3 regions of the Bradyrhizobium genosp. SA-4 str. CB756 genome follow, and region 3 is predicted to be linked to each of the others. Evidence: riboswitches for the same ligand, from Rfam matches in the RefSeq annotation. Region 3 holds a riboswitch; each other region holds the start of a gene.
What was found. A riboswitch is a leader RNA that binds a small molecule or an ion and turns the genes downstream of it on or off. The one in region 3 is predicted to bind cobalamin.
Positions count from the first base shown of each region.

Region 1: it holds a riboswitch for cobalamin, as region 3 does, so the genes downstream of both, metE (5-methyltetrahydropteroyltriglutamate--homocysteine S-methyltransferase) here and BRAGE_RS0122275 (energy-coupling factor ABC transporter permease) in region 3, are expected to answer to the same signal.
Region 2: it holds a riboswitch for cobalamin, as region 3 does, so the genes downstream of both, BRAGE_RS0123275 (TonB-dependent receptor) here and BRAGE_RS0122275 (energy-coupling factor ABC transporter permease) in region 3, are expected to answer to the same signal.

Region 1 is NZ_KI421499.1:5,916,173-5,922,072, forward strand. Features, by position in the region: gene BRAGE_RS0128740 (hemerythrin domain-containing protein) at 1-237, shown strand, start outside; gene metE (5-methyltetrahydropteroyltriglutamate--homocysteine S-methyltransferase) at 1,412-3,757, opposite strand; cobalamin riboswitch at 3,859-4,060, opposite strand; gene BRAGE_RS0128750 (nodulate formation efficiency C protein) at 5,000-5,782, shown strand.
Region 2 is NZ_KI421499.1:4,750,515-4,756,414, forward strand. Features, by position in the region: gene BRAGE_RS0123260 (AraC family transcriptional regulator) at 1-112, opposite strand, end outside; gene BRAGE_RS0123265 (oxidoreductase) at 121-951, opposite strand; gene BRAGE_RS0123270 (DUF2147 domain-containing protein) at 1,139-1,609, opposite strand; cobalamin riboswitch at 1,848-2,055, shown strand; gene BRAGE_RS0123275 (TonB-dependent receptor) at 2,182-4,605, shown strand; gene BRAGE_RS0123280 (amino acid ABC transporter ATP-binding protein) at 4,675-5,445, opposite strand; gene BRAGE_RS0123285 (amino acid ABC transporter permease) at 5,472-5,900, opposite strand, start outside.
Region 3 is NZ_KI421499.1:4,541,858-4,547,757, forward strand. Features, by position in the region: gene BRAGE_RS0122260 (histidine phosphatase family protein) at 1-230, shown strand, start outside; gene cobT (nicotinate-nucleotide--dimethylbenzimidazole phosphoribosyltransferase) at 305-1,363, opposite strand; gene cobF (precorrin-6A synthase (deacetylating)) at 1,374-2,123, opposite strand; gene BRAGE_RS0122275 (energy-coupling factor ABC transporter permease) at 2,166-2,843, opposite strand; cobalamin riboswitch at 2,881-3,100, opposite strand; gene cobA (uroporphyrinogen-III C-methyltransferase) at 3,146-3,877, opposite strand; gene BRAGE_RS0122285 (cobyrinate a,c-diamide synthase) at 3,874-5,184, opposite strand; gene cobM (precorrin-4 C(11)-methyltransferase) at 5,184-5,900, opposite strand, start outside.

The DNA of each region.
Region 1 (5,900 bases), 1.4 Mb from region 3:
CGGCGCCACATGATGTGGGAAGAACAAGATTTCTTTCCGGCCGCACTGAAGGCTCTCTCGGCACAGGAATGGACCGAAATCGCTTCCGCCGTCACCGATGATGGAGATCCCCTGTTCAGCGAGACAGCGGCAGCCACTTCGGATGCGCTAAGAGCGCATATTCTGCAATTGGAGCAAGAAGCTGAGGCCGAACGGAGCTCGGTCGCAATTTCGTCCGCCAAGGCTGGCAACCCGTGACACGGCTCCGAGACGTAGGGGCCGTATTGATCAGCGCCGTCTTACAGCAGGAATTAGACCTCATGCTCATCCTGTCGAATGAAAATGGGGGTGTTCGCGGGCATGTAGGCTGCCGCACCGCCAAAATGGCTTTCTGCGCACGATGATCGCTTCCGGTGCCAACGGCATGGCCGAGCCTTCCTGAGCTCTGGTTCCGGCACGTTCCACAATGTGATGTCGCAGGTCCGGCTGTTGCGCAGTGACGCGAAACGGATGCCTCTGATGTCCGCCGCCGTACAACGACGGACGATTGCCGCCGCGCGGGTGGGGCGAAGCACTCCCACCTCTTTCCCAGCCTGGCACGCTCTGAATGATCCGACCGCGGCCGATTCGACCCACAGCACCCCAATTGCCGGGCACTGCTCGCGCGGGCACGTTTAGCACGAACTGCAAGGCGCTGGACGACGTCCTCACTCTGCGCCGAGCCGTGTCGGATCGGAGATCGCCATGATTCAACTGGCCTGTGCTGAGGGCAGGACTACGCTCACGGCTGAGGAGCACCCTATCGGCACCAGTGCCATCTTCAAGCTCGTGACATCCTCCGCGTGGTCCGCTCATAAACTCTCAAACAGAGGCCCAAGACGAAACCCGACCAATGGGTGGAATCGGTCGACCAAGGACTGCCTTAAGCAGGGGTCAAATCAAATCAACCGCTCATGCATTGTCTACGCTTGCAAGATCCTTGGAGCCGGGTTTTTCGTATCGTCGCGCCGAGCATAAGGTTTCCAGGCTGGAAAGCGCACCGAGTTTGCGGCTCGTGCCCTGCGGTGACGCCCGGCATCACCGTCCTCGTCGCGTCGTAATCGTTGCCGACGTGCTCTTGACCGACAAACCTTGGTGTAAGTTTATAAACCTCAGGCTAACGGTCGCATACCACGGCATAATTGAGCTACGCTGAGCTTGTGCTTCAACTGAGCTCAGATTTTCGGCGAATGTCCTTGCCGTGATCGAACCGGCGGTTGTCCTCTCTCCGCCGATGGAAGTCCGCGCGATGCGTCAGCGTCGCTCCTCCCGGACTTTCGCCCGGCCCGCTCAGCGGGGCCGGGCTTTTTTTTATTCCCAAGGCTCCATCGATCATCTACAGCGCAAATGACCGCAACAGATCCGCTTTGTCGGGAAGAGACCCAAGCCCGGATCAATGGCCTCGCGGATCGGATGCAGCGCGCAGTTGGCGGGCGGCAGCGACCATGTTCGCTAGTGCCGGCCGCACTTCCTCCCATTTGCGCGTCTTCAGGCCGCAGTCCGGATTGACCCAGAGCTGCGAATCCTGCAGCCGGGTCCGAGCCAATACCATCAGTTCCTTCATTTCGCCCGCCTCGGGAACGCGTGGGGAGTGGATGTCGTACACGCCCGGTCCGATCTGATTTGGATATTCGTAGTTCCTGAACGCGTCGAGTAGTTCCATTTTCGAGCGCGACGTCTCGATCGAGATGACATCTGCGTCCATTGCAGCGATCGCACCGATGATGTCGTTGAACTCCGAGTAGCACATATGTGTATGAATTTGCGTTTCATCGGCGACGCCCGATGAGCAGATGCTGAAGCAATCCACGGCCCAGTCGAGATAGGCCGTCCACTCAGATCGACGCAACGGCATTCCTTCGCGCAGTGCGGCTTCGTCGATCTGGATCATTGTCGCACCAGCATTCTCGAGATCGCGGACTTCGTCTCGGATCGCGAGCGCAATCTGGCGACAGACCTCGCTTCTGGGAATATCATCGCGAACAAAGGACCAGTTCAAAATCGTCACCGGTCCGGTCAACATGGCCTTCATCGGCTTCCTCGTTAGTGATTGCGCGTAGCGCCACCAGTCCACGGTGATAGGCTTCGGCCGCACCACATCGCCAAACAGGATCGGTGGCCTGACGCAACGCGAGCCGTACGACTGCACCCATCCGTTCCTGGTAAATGCGAAGCCGGCGAGGTGCTCGCCGAAGTACTGCACCATGTCATTGCGCTCGAACTCGCCGTGCACGAGGACGTCGAGACCGATGTCCTCCTGCCAACGTACGGCGCGCGCAGTCTCCTCCTTGAGGAACCTGTCGTATTGCTCGTCACTTATCGCGCCTCGCGCATGCGCCGCACGGGCATTCCGGACCTCTGTGGTCTGCGGAAACGATCCGATGGTCGTGGTAGGAAAAGCCGGTAGTCCGAAACGATTGCTTTGGATCTCGGCACGACGGGCAAATGGGCTCCCGCGTCGACGCATGGTCTGATCGATCGCTTTCATCCGGACAGCGACATTGGCATCACGGATTTTCGGCGAAGTCCGGCGAACAGTCGCGGCACATTCCGACTCGGCAAGAGCTGGCGCAACATTCTGGTCGCCTGCGAGTGCCCGCGCCAGGATCGCAAGCTCCCGCATCTTCTGGACCGCAAAAGCGAGCCAGCTCTTGACGTCGGAAACGAGCCCGGTTTCAAGTTCAACATCGACCGGCACATGAAGCAGCGAGCAGGATGGGGCAATCTGTACACGGTCCTTGCCGAGCTTCGCAATCGCGGGTTCGAGCCGCTGGCGCAGCGACGACAAATTCGACCGCCATACATTCCGGCCGTCGACGACACCGAGCGACATGACGAGATCACTTCGGCCGCCAGCGATGATCTGGTCCAACAACTGTGGCGCTCGAACTAGGTCGAGGTGTAGTCCGGCAACTGGCAGGCTCAACGCGGTATTCAGATTGTCCCCGAGGTCGCCGAAATAGCTGGCAACTAAGATCTTGATGGCCGGCACCTCCTTGGCGAGCCGATCATAGGCATGTCGCAAAGACTGCCGCGCCCTCTCATCCAGATCAAGAACCAGGCAGGGCTCGTCGAACTGAACCCAATTTGCCCCACGTTTGGCCAATTCCTGCAGAACCTCGATATAGGCCGGTAACAGTTCATCCAGTAGTGAGAGTGGCTGGAACGCAGGATCGGGACTCTTGCCGAGCTTTAGGAATGTGACCGGCCCGATCAGGACAGGGCGGGTCTGAAAGCCAAGGGCCTTGGCTTCCTCATACTCCTCGATCGGCTTGCGAGAGCATAGCCTGAAAGTCTGCCCTCTGTGAAACTCGGGCACCATGTAGTGGTAGTTGGTATCGAACCACTTGGTCATCTCCTGAGCGGGTGCGCCAAATCCGCGCGGTCCGCGACCGCAACTCGCATCCTGATCGTCGCATTGTGACCCCCGGGCCATGGCGAAGTACGTCTTCAGCGAAACGGATTCGGCGTTCGAAGCGTAAATCTCTGGGATGGCGCCAACCATGACACTTGTGTCGAGCACCTGATCATACAGCGAGAAATCGTTCGATGGAATGACGGTGACGCCGATAGATTTCTGACGAGCCCAGTTTGCGGCACGCAGGCCAGCTGCGTCCTCGAGCAACTGCAGTTCGCTGCGTTTTCCCGCCCAGTAGCTTTCAAGAGCGAGTTTGAGCTCGCGCCTTGGACCGATGCGTGGCGTTCCAAGCGTGGCAACCGGAAGGGAGAGAAGAGACATAAGTTAACCCCATGTTGGGGGCAAAGGCCGTGGCGGACGCAGGCAGGGGAAGTCGCGCGGTGCGACGGCTGCTTGGCGCACCACCGGGACACCCCGCCCGTGGACGAATAATTGTCGGGGCAGGTCTCCTGGCTCGCGGGTCATCGCTTCTGTCCGGCCTTCCCGAAGCCGCGCAGGCTTCAGTGACATCGTTGGACAGCGGCTTGCCGCTCACAGTTGCGGGGGCAGCGCCGGCATTGTCACCGGCTTCCCTCTTAGCTCCGGATCAAGTGGGACCGGAGAACCTCGACGATTTGGATTATCGGCAAGACAAGTCTTCCGTCAACCTCTCAGATTATGTCGCAAGCTGGTGCTGCAGCATCCGCTACGCGAATGACCGCGCATCCTTATCGCTGAGTCGATGTAGATGCGCTCTGCAGTCAGCGATATTGTGATGACCATCGCAGCTGCCCTCTGGCCGCACGCCAGTTCGGTGGAAGGGATAAAAGCGGCTTCCGCGGTCGGGACTTCTGCCTGGAGCAGAACGCATTTGATGCGTGTCCCAGGCTTCCCAGCAGGTTTTTCGAGCGCGTCCGCCATCCAGCCGCCCTCTCGACCAGCTGGATCCGTGCTGCACAGGCCTAAGACACGTGGCAAAGTCAGCAACATACCTGACCGGCACGTTGATTTGCAGTGCCAGCCAGACTCCAAATGCTCGGCGCGAGTGCCGGATGTCGCGAAAGAAGCGCCAAACGCGCTCTGGCCTCTCGGCCGCGAGTACCCAGAGGCATGCCAGAGGACGAAAGCTGACACTCCGGTAACGATAGTGAGCCAAACAGTTCTGTGGCGGCAAACGTGCTCCCAATTCTCATCAGGAACTTGGTCGAGGCGTTCAGCTGCGCCCACCGAACATTCGGCGCGTGACGAGGGTGCATAAGCCGCGCTGAACGGAAACATCGAGACGCCCGCACGTCGGAAAGCCGACAAAGAGGGCATAGAAGCGGTGCGAATTGCCGTCTATTAACCTGGCACGAGGAATGCAAGTCTTCGGCATGCCCAGTCTCCTCCTGCTGGGCATGTCTAGCACAGCAACTTGAGGCTGTCGCCGGCAACGAAGTTAGCGGCGCGTGATAGAGCGCCTGCTCGCACGGGACACCATCGGTCCCCCGTCGCGTCGTCGCTAACTTCTTGCGCTCGCGCATAACAGGCTGAAGTTGCCCGCTCTGCAATGACGTGTGGATGAAACCAGATAGGCCAACAGTCATGAGAAAAGTGTCTGGAAGACGCGCGTTATTGTTTTGTCTCGGTCGATCCCTGATCTGTCTAGCCGGGCTGGCTGCGACTGGCGACCGTGCTCGCGCTATCGAGAGCCCCCATATCGAAAGATTCAAGTCAACGTGGCGAGCGCAAGACGGTGAGACAATAGAACAAATTATCTCCAACGTCTCGAAAGTTGCACGGTTCGTCCCTCGAATGTGGGGCGTCGCTGAACTTGACGGAAACGACTATGTTTTCGTTTCGTGGACCAGGCACGCGGATGATGTATTAGACGAACAGCACGTTATCACCTGGAGGATCGCACTCGACGGCACGTTTCAACTTGCGTCGACCTATGCAAAGCCGATCGAATTGGGCTGGCACGCCCTGGCGCTCGGGTTGATCGCCAGTGAAGTCAAGGATGGCGAAAGGGACGCAAATCTTCGCTTTCTGCATGATCCGAGCAACTTCAACTTCGTGACGACCACGCAGGGCCCGCTCGGCGATCTCCTGCGGCAGGGCCGCTGCACTATCGTTGAGCCTGTTGGAGTGGACTACTTGCCGAAGCAGAAGGACAAGCCGACCGAAAAAGGTGATCTGTGGCGCGTTTTGCTTTTAGTGAACTGTAATATCCCAGGGCCCCGTTTTTACACCCATAACGGGGTCATCACTTTCGAGAAGAGCGAAGGGCAAGATTGGGAGCCGCAATCCTCCTTTGCCAAGCGTATCGCCGCCTTTCCTCCTGGCTCCTGGTTCGCTCGGATGGAGCCCAAGGAACGGGAAGAGTAAGAAGGGGCGAAAGCCCTCCGTTTAATGGTCGCGCGGAGCAAAGATCGCGCCGCAGCTCCTTTACCGCCGACCGCCTCAGAGTAACTGCAAGACATATCAGCGCTAAAGTGTCGGTGCT
Region 2 (5,900 bases), 210 kb from region 3:
TCGCCGGCAGTTTCGCCTGCCGCAACAGCACGGCCGGCGGCACGCCGATATGTTCAACGGCCTGCCAAAAGGCTCGGGGGACCTTGCATCTGTCTGCCGCTGTACCACTCATGAACAATCCTAGCGCATCTGGCTCATGATCACGCGGTCGAACAGGCGGTCGCCGAACCATTCGCGAATCTTGATCATGGGCAAGGCATATTTACCCGCAACGTAGCGGGTGCGCGGCTTTGGCTCCTTCACGGCCCTGGACACGACGCCGGCGATGACGCTTGGATTGGTGCCGCGTCCCTGTCCATAAGCCGCACGGGTCGATTTCGCGACGGCCTGCGTCAGCTTGGCGTAAGGACCTCCACCCGATCGTTTGAGCAGGCCATTGGCAACCACATCGCCAAATCCCGTCTCGATCAGGCCGGGCTCGACGACGACGACCTTGATGCCGAACGGAGCCAGTTCAAGTCGCAGGCAATCGGACCAGCCTTCCAGCGCATGCTTGGTCGCATGGTACCAGGCACCCAGGAGGGTGTAGATCTTGCCGCCCATCGAGGTGATGTTGACGATCGTGCCTGCGCGCTTTTCGCGCATCTTCGGCAAGAGAAGCTGCGTCAGGCGAGCGGCGCCGAACAGGTTCACCTCGAACTGGTAACGCGCTTCGTCGATGCCGACCTCCTCGACGGGACCGTAGAGGCCGAAGCCGGCGTTGTTGACGAGCACATCGACGCCATCCACCTCGCGCAGGATGGCATCGACCGTCGCCTGGATGTCGGACTCGCTCGAAATGTCCATTCTCAGGGACCTCGCCCCGAGCTCGACGAGATCATCCATCTTGTCGACGTGCCGCGCGGCGACGAAGACCTGGAATCCGTCCTTGATAAGACGCCTTGCGATTTCCTTGCCCATGCCGGAGGACGCTCCGGTGACGAGCGCCGTTCTCTTCGACTTGTCGAACATTTCAACCTCTCTTCGTTCCTGTCTTATCCTGCGGCCTCCGTGGCAGGAATTGACTGACCAAGCGCGCCAATAGACTTGCATAACACGCCAATCCTGACGACCGATTTGGGCCGCTGTATTCCCAAGAAAAAGCGCGGTACCAGCGACCGCGCTTTGGCAAGACAGTTCGGGCCTGGCGGAAATCCGTTCAGCCGCGAGCGCGGTGGAATGTGCGGGTTTGTCCCATCGCGGGCAGCCCGAGATAGCCTCGGAGGTGCATCTTGCCGTCCTTGACGGTGGCCTTGCAGTTGTAGGTGCGGCCGGACGAGGCGTCATAGATCGTGCCGCCGCCCCACTCGCCATCCTCCCAGCGCAAGCCGGCGATGAAGACAATGTTCTTCAGCGACCGCGCACGCAGCGCGGGATCGGGGTTCTTGGCGTCCTTCTTGAAGGTCACGTTGTCCGCCTCCACGATCTCGTTGCCGTAGAGCATGCGCGCCTGGAATTCCGTTCCGCTCCTGAACATGTCGAGCTTCACCGTGCCGTCGTCCGCCTCCCATGTCCCGACGATCGCATCGGGGACTGGCACCTCGCCGTGCGCCATCGAAATCTGTCCGATGTTCACGGCTGCCATCAGCAGGAAGATGGCGGATCGACGGGAGTGAAGCGACGTTTGCATGGTGCGTTCCTTGGTTTGCGGTTGGGCGAGCGATCGAAGCGCTCGCAGGTCTCGCAAATGTCTCTAGATTTCGGGAACAGCGTTTGCAGCGGCAGAAGGCGCCAGCGGAATTGCGCCGCGCGCCAATCGATGCCGGCGCGAATTTGGATGGTCGGGCAAAACAGCCACACATGGCCATTATCGAAGGTCGGGCCAATCGACGGGTCCCCTTCGGATATTGACGGCTTCATCGCCAGCTGCCAGTTTCATGATCGGTAGTGTCCGCAAGGACTATTCAAGGGAATGCGGTGCGTCCGTCTCGACGGACAATTCCGCGGCTGCCCCCGCAACTGTAGGCGGATAGCCGACGACCAAACGAACCACTGGAGCCCCGTTCGGGCCTCTGGGAAGGCGGTCGAAGGCGATGACCCGCGAGCCAGGAAACCTGCTGCCAGCCATGAGTCACGCGCGAACGCATTGGGCGGGGTGCCCCGATGTCGGACAAGTAGCCGCTGCATCTGCCGCCTGGGGCGAAGGTAGATGACTAAGGCAACCGCGGTGACAGTTTATTTGCGTCGCCGCAGAGCGTTGTCGTGCAAACTCTTCATTCTCGTGCCGGCGTTGCGCCAGGCTATTCACGTGTTTTCCTGATCTCCCTGCTCTCTTCCGTGTCGCTGTCGGCGGCTGCGATCGCGCAGAGCGTGGACCGTGACAAGCCGCCCGTGGAGATCGGTCCAGTGACTGTCTCCCCGTCCACACCGAGGACGGCGCCTGCAATCAGCCCGGGCAACCAAAAGCCTCGGACCGCCCGCCGGGCCACGGGGCGAAGACCGACAGCACCGATCGCTGCAAGGCCCACCAACCCGCCCGCCGGCGACACGACACCGTTGAACACCGCCGCCGTCGCCGGGGTCTCCTCTCGCCTCGGCATTTCGGCCCGGGAGACGCCGGCGACCGTCGAGGTCATCAGCCAGCAGACCATGCAGGACCTGGGCATCCGGACCACCACCGACGTCGCAAAGGCGGCAGTCGGCGTGACTGGCGGCGATGCGCCCGGGGCACCAGCGATCTTCTCGATGCGCGGCTTTTCCGGCGATCAGCTCAACACCCTCTACAACGGCATTCCGATCGGGCCGTCGACCATGACCGGCCGTCCCATGGATGTCGCGGGCCTGCAGCAGGTCGAGATCATCAAGGGACCGGACTCGCTGGTGGCAGGTCTTGGCGCAACCGGCGGCGCCGTCAACTACGTGACCAAAGCGCCGCATACCGGTCCGATCGTCAACGAAGCCTTCACCTCCTACGATTCCTTCAACGGCTATCGCGCCGGTTATGGTTCGGGCGGCTCTACGCTGATCGATGGCCTCGACTACCGCTTCGACATCAGCCATTTCAACGACAAGAGCTTCATCGAGGACAGCTACTCCAGGCTCAGCAATGTCTCGGGCCAGCTGAATTATCGCGTCAACGATAGCCTGAAGGTCTGGGGCGCAGCCGAATACAGGCAGGACAAGGACCGCTTCTACTGGGGCACGCCGATCGTACCGGCGAACGGGCCGGGCATCGTGCCGACGAATGGCATCGTCTCGGGGGTCTGGAGCAACTATTACCTCGGCGGCGGCACGCCAGTCCCGCCGACGATCGACGCGCGTACGCTGACCACGAGTTACAACGTGCTCGACAATCACAGCGGCGCCAGTGAGCTCTGGCTGCGCAGCGGCTTCCAATGGGACATCACCAACAGCATCTCGCTGCGCAGCCAAGTCTACGGCTATGACGCGCACCGGCACTGGTTCAACAACGAGATCTCGTCGTTCGACCAGACTGTCGGCAACTTCGCCGGCGCGCAGAGCATCTATCGCGAGCGCCTGGCGCTGGATCACGCGCAGCGGCTCTACGGCAACATCACCGACCTCACCGTCAATTCCAGCATTGGCGGAATGGACAACCGCTTCGTCGCGACCGTGGCGGCGAGCAACAACCAGTTCAACGTCTCGCAGGACACGCTGTTCTTCAACGACTACGTCGACCTGCTCAATCCCGACCGCGGGCCCTACGGCCCTCGCAGCGACGAGAAGATCTACACCCGCGTCAACACCGCCTCGTTGTCGTTCGAGGACCGGCTCAAGCTGACCTCGACCTTCGCGTTGATCGGCGGCATCCGGTTCGAGGACATCAAGCTGGACCGGACCCGCTTCTTCCCCGACGGCACGCTGGAGTCCGCGAAGGGGTATCCCTTCTCGACGACGTTCAATCCCGTCACCGGCCGCGTCGGCTACACCTGGGACATCACCCCGGGCGTGATGCTGTACAGCCAATACGCGACCGCGGCAGACCCGACGGTGGCCAACATCTTCATCCTCGCACCGTCCGTGCCGCTCCTGCTGACGACGTCGCGCACCTACGAGACCGGCGTCAAGGTGCTATCGGCCGACAAGCGGGCCGAGGCCACGTTCTCGGCCTTCGACATCCAGCGCAAGAACGTCTACGTCCCGGAGAGCGGCATCGTCTTCAACGTCGCCGGCAAGATCGAATCCAAGGGCATCGAGATTGCGGCGGCGATCAACCCGGCCGCCGGCCTGAAACTGTGGGGCAACGTCGCCTTCGTGCAGTCGCGCTTCATCGATTTCAATTATGTCGATGGCAATGGCGTATTCCAGTCCTATTCAGGCAAGACGCCGCCCAACGTGCCGAACTTCATCGCCAATGCCGGCGCCTCGTACCGGTTCGACACGACGCTGCCGGTCGAGATCGGGGGCCTGATGCGTCACGTCGGCGACCGCTTCAACTTCCAGGACAATCTGCTCGTCATGAATGCCTACACCACGTTCGATGCGTTCGCATTCGTCGACATCCCGAAAGCGTACTTCCCGGGGGTGGACCGGACGCGGATTTCATTCCGGGTCAGGAATTTGACGAACAAGCGCTATGCGGCCTGGGGCGACCCGGGCTACGCCGACGAGATCATCCTCGGCGCGCCGCGTAGCTATGAAGTGGCGGCTTCGTTCCGATGGTGAGGAACGCTGGGGCAGCATCGAGGATGAGAACCGTCAGGATCTCATTGTCGCCGCAGAGCCAACCCGCTCCTAATGGATGATCTGGCCGAGGAACGCCCTCGCCCGCTCCGTCTCGGGCGCACGGAAGAAGGTTTCCGGATCGGCCTCCTCGACGATGGAGCCGCGATCCATGAACACCACGCGGTCGGCGACCTCGCGGGCAAAGCCCATCTCGTGGGTGACGCAGACCATGGTCATGCCGTCCCGCGCGAGCTCCACCATGGTCTCCAGCACCTCCTTGACCATCTCCGGGTCGAGCGCGGAGGTCGGCTCGTCGAACAGCATGATCTTCGGCTGCATGCACAGCGCGCGCGCGATGGCGACGCGCTGCTGCTGGCCGCCGGACAGCTGCCCCGGATATTTGTTCGCCTGATCGTGAATGCGCACCTTGCGCAGGAAGCCGAGCGCACGCTCCTGCGCTTCCGCGCGGGACAGGCCGCGCACCTTCATCGGCGCCAGCATGCAGTTCTCGACCACCGAAAGATGCGGAAACAGGTTGAAGCTCTGGAACACCATCCCCACTTCGCGGCGGACGCTGTTGACGTCGCCCATCCGGTCGGTCAGCTCGACGCCATCGACGACGATGCGGCCGCCGTCATGCTTCTCGATATGATTGATGCAGCGGATCAGCGTCGACTTGCCCGAGCCCGAGGGACCGCAAAGCACGATCTTCTCGCCCGCAGCGACATTCAGGTTGACGTCGCTCAGGGCCGTGAAACTGCCGAACCGCTTCACCAGGTTCTCGACGGTGACGATGGAAGCGGACCGATTGGCCCCGTTCCCGTTCATCTGCTGAAGCATTTGCTCCCTCCGAAGGTTTCGCTTGTCTATCGGCGCATTCCCGCAATCGCATAGCGCTTGCGCAAGGATGCTACGCATTGCGATGCCACAGAGCTGATCGCGAGGTAGACCACCGTGATGACCAGATACATCTCGACCAGACGGCCGTTGAGCTGCGCGAGCTTGGAGGCTGCGCCGAGCAGATCGGTGAGCGACAGCACGTAGACCAGCGAGGTGTCCTGGAACAGGATGATGGTCTGGCTCAGGATGATCGGGCTGGCGACACGCAGCACCTGCGGCAGGATCACACAGCGATAGGTGTCGAAGGTGGACAATGCGAGCGCCTGGCAGGCCTCGAACTGTCCCCGGTTCACCGCCCGCAACCCGACGCGGATGATTTCCGAGTAATAGGCGGCCTCGAACAGACCGAACGTGATGAACGCGGTCCAGGTGGCGCCGATCGGAATCGGGCGGCC
Region 3 (5,900 bases):
AGAGCTTTGAGGATCAGGTCGCGCGCGTCCGGCTCGGCCTGTCACGGATTGGCTCGGGCCCAGCCGCGCTCGTCGTCCATTCCGGCACCATCCGCGCCGCGCTCTGCATCGCGCTCGCCCTCACGCCTCAGGCAGCCTTGCGCTTCGTCATCGATCCGCTGTCGCTGACCCGGATCGACCGGCTCACGACCGGCTGGCGCGTCGTCTCCGTCAACCAGCGGATCAGCTAAAGCATGATCCGGAAAAGTGCGCAGCGGTTTTCCGAAAAGATCATGCTGAAACAACAACCTAAAGCGCGATGATCTCATCGCGCTTTAGGCCGATCCGGCACATTGGCCTGCGCGAACGTCGCCATGCCGTTGTGGAGCGCGCAGGCCGACCGCACCAGTGGCAGCGCGATGGCGGCGCCTGATCCCTCGCCGAGCCGGAGATCGAGGCTGATCAGCGGCTGCACGTTCAATGCACGCAGCACCAGCCGATGCCCCTGCTCCGCCGACTGATGCGACGGCAACAGGAACGGCTGGCATGACGGGTTGAGCCGCGCTGCCGCAAGTGCGGCGACTGATACGATGAAGCCGTCGATCAATACGGGAATGCGGCGCTGCGCAGCCGCGATGATCGCGCCTGAGATCGCCGCGATCTCGAGGCCGCCGACGGCGCACAGGATTTTTTCGGGCGCTGCGCCCGCAACGCCATGGCGTGCGATCGCGGCGTCAATCACGCGCGCCTTGTGCGCGCGGCCGGCGGCATCGATACCGGTGCCGCTGCCCGCGATCTCGTCGGCGCCGACGCCGAGCAGGCTCGCGGCGATCGCCGCGGACGCAGTGGTGTTGCCGATGCCCATCTCGCCGAAGATCAGGAGATCGGGGTTGGTGGCCTCCGCGCGTGCCACCGCGCGCTGGCCGGTTTCGAATGCGAAGGCCAGCTCGGCAGGCGTGAGCGCAGCCTCGGTGCTGAAATCGCGCGTGCCGCTGCGCGGCTTGTCGGTGACGACGCCCGCCATCTCCTCCTGCGCCAGCGTGCCCGCGTCGACCACTTCCAGGGTCGAACCCAGTTCACGCGCCAGCACCGAGATCGCCGCGCCGCCGGAGGCAAAATTCGCCATCATCGCGATGGTCACGGCTTGCGGATAGGCCGACACGCCCTGCGCGACGATGCCGTGATCGCCGGCAAAAACGATGACGGGCACGCGGGCGGCGCGCGGCTGCTCAGTCGCTTGCAGGCCCGCAAGCTCGATCGCGAGCTGCTCGAGCCGACCGAGCGCGCCGGTCGGTTTCGTCAGTTGCGCCTGACGCGCAATCGCCGCTTCGCGATGGGCCGCGGAGATCTCGGGGCACTTTTGGTAGACACATTCGGGTAACATGCTGCCTCGCTTAACGCCCGCGCTTGAGAATGTAGCTGTCCATGATCCAGCCATGCCGCTCGCGCGCTTCCTGCCGCGCGGCGACGATGCGCGGACCAACCTCGGCCAGCGCGCCTGAGTGGATGATCTGATCTTGCATGCCGAGATAGGCGCCCCAATAGATGTGAAGCCCCGCCGGATCGAGCGACTGGAACGCGGTGCCGCCGTCGAGCATCACCACCACGGTATCGACGCCTTGTGGCCAGCCGCCTTCGCGCAGGCGGCGTCCCGTGGTCACAAGGAAAGGCTCGCCGATCTCGTTGAGCGGCAATGCATGCGCCGCGCACAGCGCCTGGATCGAGGTGATGCCCGGTACGACCTCGATCTTGGGCAAGGGCTTGAGCCGGCGCGCGATGCGCAGCGAGGAATCGTAGAGCGAGGGATCGCCCCAGATCAGCAGCGCAATCTTGCCCTCACCGCCAAGATGATCTGCGATCGTCTGCGACCACGTCGCGGCGACCGCATCATGCCAATCGTGCACGCCCTTGCGGTAATCGGCTTCATCCGCATCGCGCACGGGAAGATCGAACTCGGCAATGCGCGTCCTGTCGCTCGTGAGCACATCGGCGCAGATCGTGCGCCTGAGATCGGCGAGATCGGACTTTGCGGTGCCCTTGCGCGGGATCAGGATGAGATCGGCGGCGTTGATGGCAGTGATCGCAGCGCGCGTGAGCTGATCGGGATCGCCGCAACCGATGCCTATCAGGGAGAGCGTGAGCATCGCGAGCGCGAGGGGCGGCCATGACGGCCGCCCCTTGATCTCTTAGGCCGCGTTGTGCAGGCGCGGAGTGACGAGGCCGGGCGCGGTGACACCGCGCAGCGACTTCGCCAGCGCCAGCACGGCGAGATCGGCGAGCGGCTCGATCACGATGACGAGCGCATAGGAGGCCGCGAAGGTCGCGATGTTGGCGAGGTTGCTCATCGCAAAGCCGGAGCCATAGAGCGCCCAGAACGCCACCCAGGCGATCACGCCGGCCTGGTAGGTCGTCGAGAGCGCCAGCGCCTGGCGATACCTGAGGTCGACATAGGCGGTGTTGCGCGAGATGATCCGTGCGGCGATCGCCTGGATCCCGAACAGCGGCACCAGCAGCGTGGTGACGTTCATGCCGTATTGCGGCAGGTCGGCGGGCTCGAAGAACACGCCCTGGAGCAAGAGGCCGAACGCAAGGCCAAGAGCCGCCGGCGCCGCACCGAACAGCAGGAACAAGGTCGAGCCAAGGATGAAGTGCACCTCGGAGACGCCGACCGGGAAGTGCGGCAGGATCTCGAAGAAGGTGAAGACGAGCGCGGTGGTCGCGAGGGTGCGCACGGCGAGCGAGCCGATGCCCTGCTCGCGCACGGTCTCGACCGCGAGCTTCAAGGCAACGCCGCCTGCGGCGATGCCGGTTGCGTAACTCAATACAAGCTTGGCGCCCGTCACGACGCCGGGTTCGATATGCATGGTTCAGTTCCTTCCTGCCGTCACACCCGACGGCCTTGGCCTCAAAACATGCACGGCCGGTCTCCTGGCTCGCGGTTCACTGGGGTTCTCCGGCCTTCCCGGACCTTGCGGCCCAGTGGCTGATCGGAGCCCCTCACCGCTTACAGTCGCGGGGGCGGCTGGGGTTTTGGGCGCCGCAACTGGGTCCGCCCATCCCCATTCCCGATTATGCTCCGGCGCTTTGCGCCGCGTTGAGCACCATGCCTCTCCTGTGTGCCCCTTTCGCCAGCCGGGCGTCAAGGGCGGAAGGGCGGCCCGGGCCATCATGACGGATAATCCCCCGCCAGCGCGCCGAACAGGATGACGGCGGCGGTCGACGCCGCCCCGCCCCGCGCAAGCTGCTCGGCAAGCTCGGCAATCGTGGTGCGGACCAGCCGCTCGTCGGCGCGCCCGAGGGATTCGGCGAACAGCGCGGGGGTATTAGGGGCGAGGCCCTGCGCGATCAATTTTGCGGCAAGATCCGGAAAGGTGCGGCGGCCCATATAGACCACGGTCGTCGCTTCGGGGTCGGCCAGCGCCGCCCAGTTCAGGTTCTGCGGCAGCTCGCCGGTGACGTCGGCCCCGGTGACGAACTGCACCCGGCGCGAGGTATGGCGCCGGGTCAGGGGAATGCCGGCTTGCGCGGCGGCGACGCAGGCCGAGGTGACGCCGGGAACGATCTCATAACCGATACCGGCCTCACGCAGCGTCTCGAGCTCCTCCTCCAGCCGGCCGAAGATCCCGGCATCGCCGGACTTCAGCCGCACCACGCGCGCGCCGGTTGCGGCGTAGTCGACCAGCAAGCGGTTGACGTGGTGCTGCCTGGTCGAGGGCCGCCCTGCCCGTTTCCCCACCGCAACGAGATTGGCGCCGGGCCGCGCCAGGTCGAGGATCGCGCCGGAGGCAAGATCGTCATAGAGCACGACGTCGGCCTCGCGCAGCCGCGCGGCGCCCTTCACGGTCAGGAGCTCGGGATCGCCCGGGCCGGCGGAGACGAAGGAGACAAAACCGCTCACCGGTCCTCCGCGATCAGATGAAAGAACGTGCCGGTCGCCTGTCCCCGCCGCGAGCCGGTCTCGGCAATGACTGCGCCGGTCGCATCATGCACGACCGCCAAAGGCGTGTCAGGCTGCGCAAGGATGGTCGAATAGTGGAATTCGTGGCCGCGAAGCCGGGCGCCCGCCTGATGTCCCGGCATCGGTGCTGCGAGCGCGGCGAGACGATAGCCGAGATGCATGCGGCGCTTGGCAAAGCTCGTCTCGAGGCCAAGCAGGCCCGTCATCTCGTGGCGGACGCCTTCGGCGTCGGTCAAAGCGGTGCCCAGCACCATATAGCCCCCGCATTCGCCGTGCACCGGCCGCGTCTCGGCGAAGGCGCGCAGGCCGCTGCGAAAGCGTGCATTGGCGGCGATCTTGCCGGCATGGAGCTCGGGATAGCCGCCGGGCAGCCAGCAGACGTCCGCACTGGCATCGGGACCTTCATCGGCAAGCGGCGAAAATGTCGAGATCTCCGCGCCCGCCGCGCGCCAGGCTTCCAGCATGTGCGGATAGACGAACGAGAACGCCGCATCGCGCGCCAGTGCAATGCGCTGCCCGGGCGGCGTCACATTGAGGCCGTTCGACGCAGCTTGCGGCGACCAGCTCGCTGCCGCTCGCAGCACCGCATCGAGATCGACATGCTCGGCGACGAAGCGCGCGGCCTCGTCGATCAGCTTGCCGATCTCGGCCTGCTCCTCAGCCTGCACCAGGCCGAGATGCCGCTTCGGCAGCGAGATCTCGGCATGGCGCGGCAGCGCGCCGAATACGGCGATGTCCGCGTCGTTGAGCGCGCGCCGCACGAGGTCCTCGTGGCGCGGGCTGGCGACACGATTGAGCACGACACCGGCAAGGCGCACGCCGGCGCGGTAGTCGCGAAGACCGGCTGCGATCGCAGCCGCGGTCTGCGCCTGCCCGGAGGGATCGATCACCAGCACCACGGGCCAGCCCAGCATCTCCGCGATATCGGCAGTCGCGCCAGTGCCGGAGACCCCGCGCGCGGCGACGCCGTCGAACAGGCCCATCGAGCCCTCCGCGAGCACGACATCCGCGTCCGCGCCGCGGCTGACGAGATGGGCGATCGCCGCGCGGTCCATCGCCCAGCTGTCGACATTGACCGAGGCGCGACCCGTCGCGGCGGCATGAAAGGCGGGATCGATGTAGTCGGGCCCGCTCTTGAAGCACTGCACGTTCAATCCGCGCTGGCGCCAGGCGCGCGCGAGCGCCAGCGTCAGCGTGGTCTTGCCGACACCGGAGGCCGGCGCAGAGATGACGAGGCCTGCGGCCATCACGACGCCTCCGGAAAGCGCGGCTCGGCGCCGACGGGACGATAGCGGCGATCGTAATCGACGGCGTAAAGACGGCTCTCGTCGAAATCCGCAGCGCCGAGCGTCTTGCCGACGAGGATCAGCGCCGTGCGCTCCATCTCGCCACCGACGGCGGCATCGAGGGTTGCGAGCGTCGCACGCACGATGCGTTGATCCGGCCAGCTTGCGCGCCAGACGATCGCGACCGGGCAATCTCCGCCGTAGTGCGGCGAGAGCTCGGCGACGACCTTGTCGAGCAGATGGATCGACAGATGGATCGCAAGCACAGCACCGGTCGCCGCGAATGCGGCAAGGTTCTCGCCTTCGGGCATCGCGCTGGCGCGGCCCGGCGTGCGCGTCAGCACCACGCTCTGCGCAAGGCCGGGCAGCGTCAGCTCGGCTTCCAGCGCGGCGGCGGCGGCCGAGAACGACGGCACACCCGGCGTGACCGTGTAGGGAATGCCGAGTGTGCGCAGGCGGCGGAGCTGCTCGCCCATCGCCGACCAGATCGACAGATCGCCGGAATGCAGCCGTGCGACGTCCTTGCCCTCGGCATCCGCGGCGGCGATCTCCGCGATGATCTCGTCGAGCGACAGTGGCGCGGTGTTGACGATGCGTGCACCGGACGGGCAATGCGCCAAAACGCCTTCCGGCACCAGCGAGCCGGCATAGAGGCAGACCGGACAGGCCGCGATCAA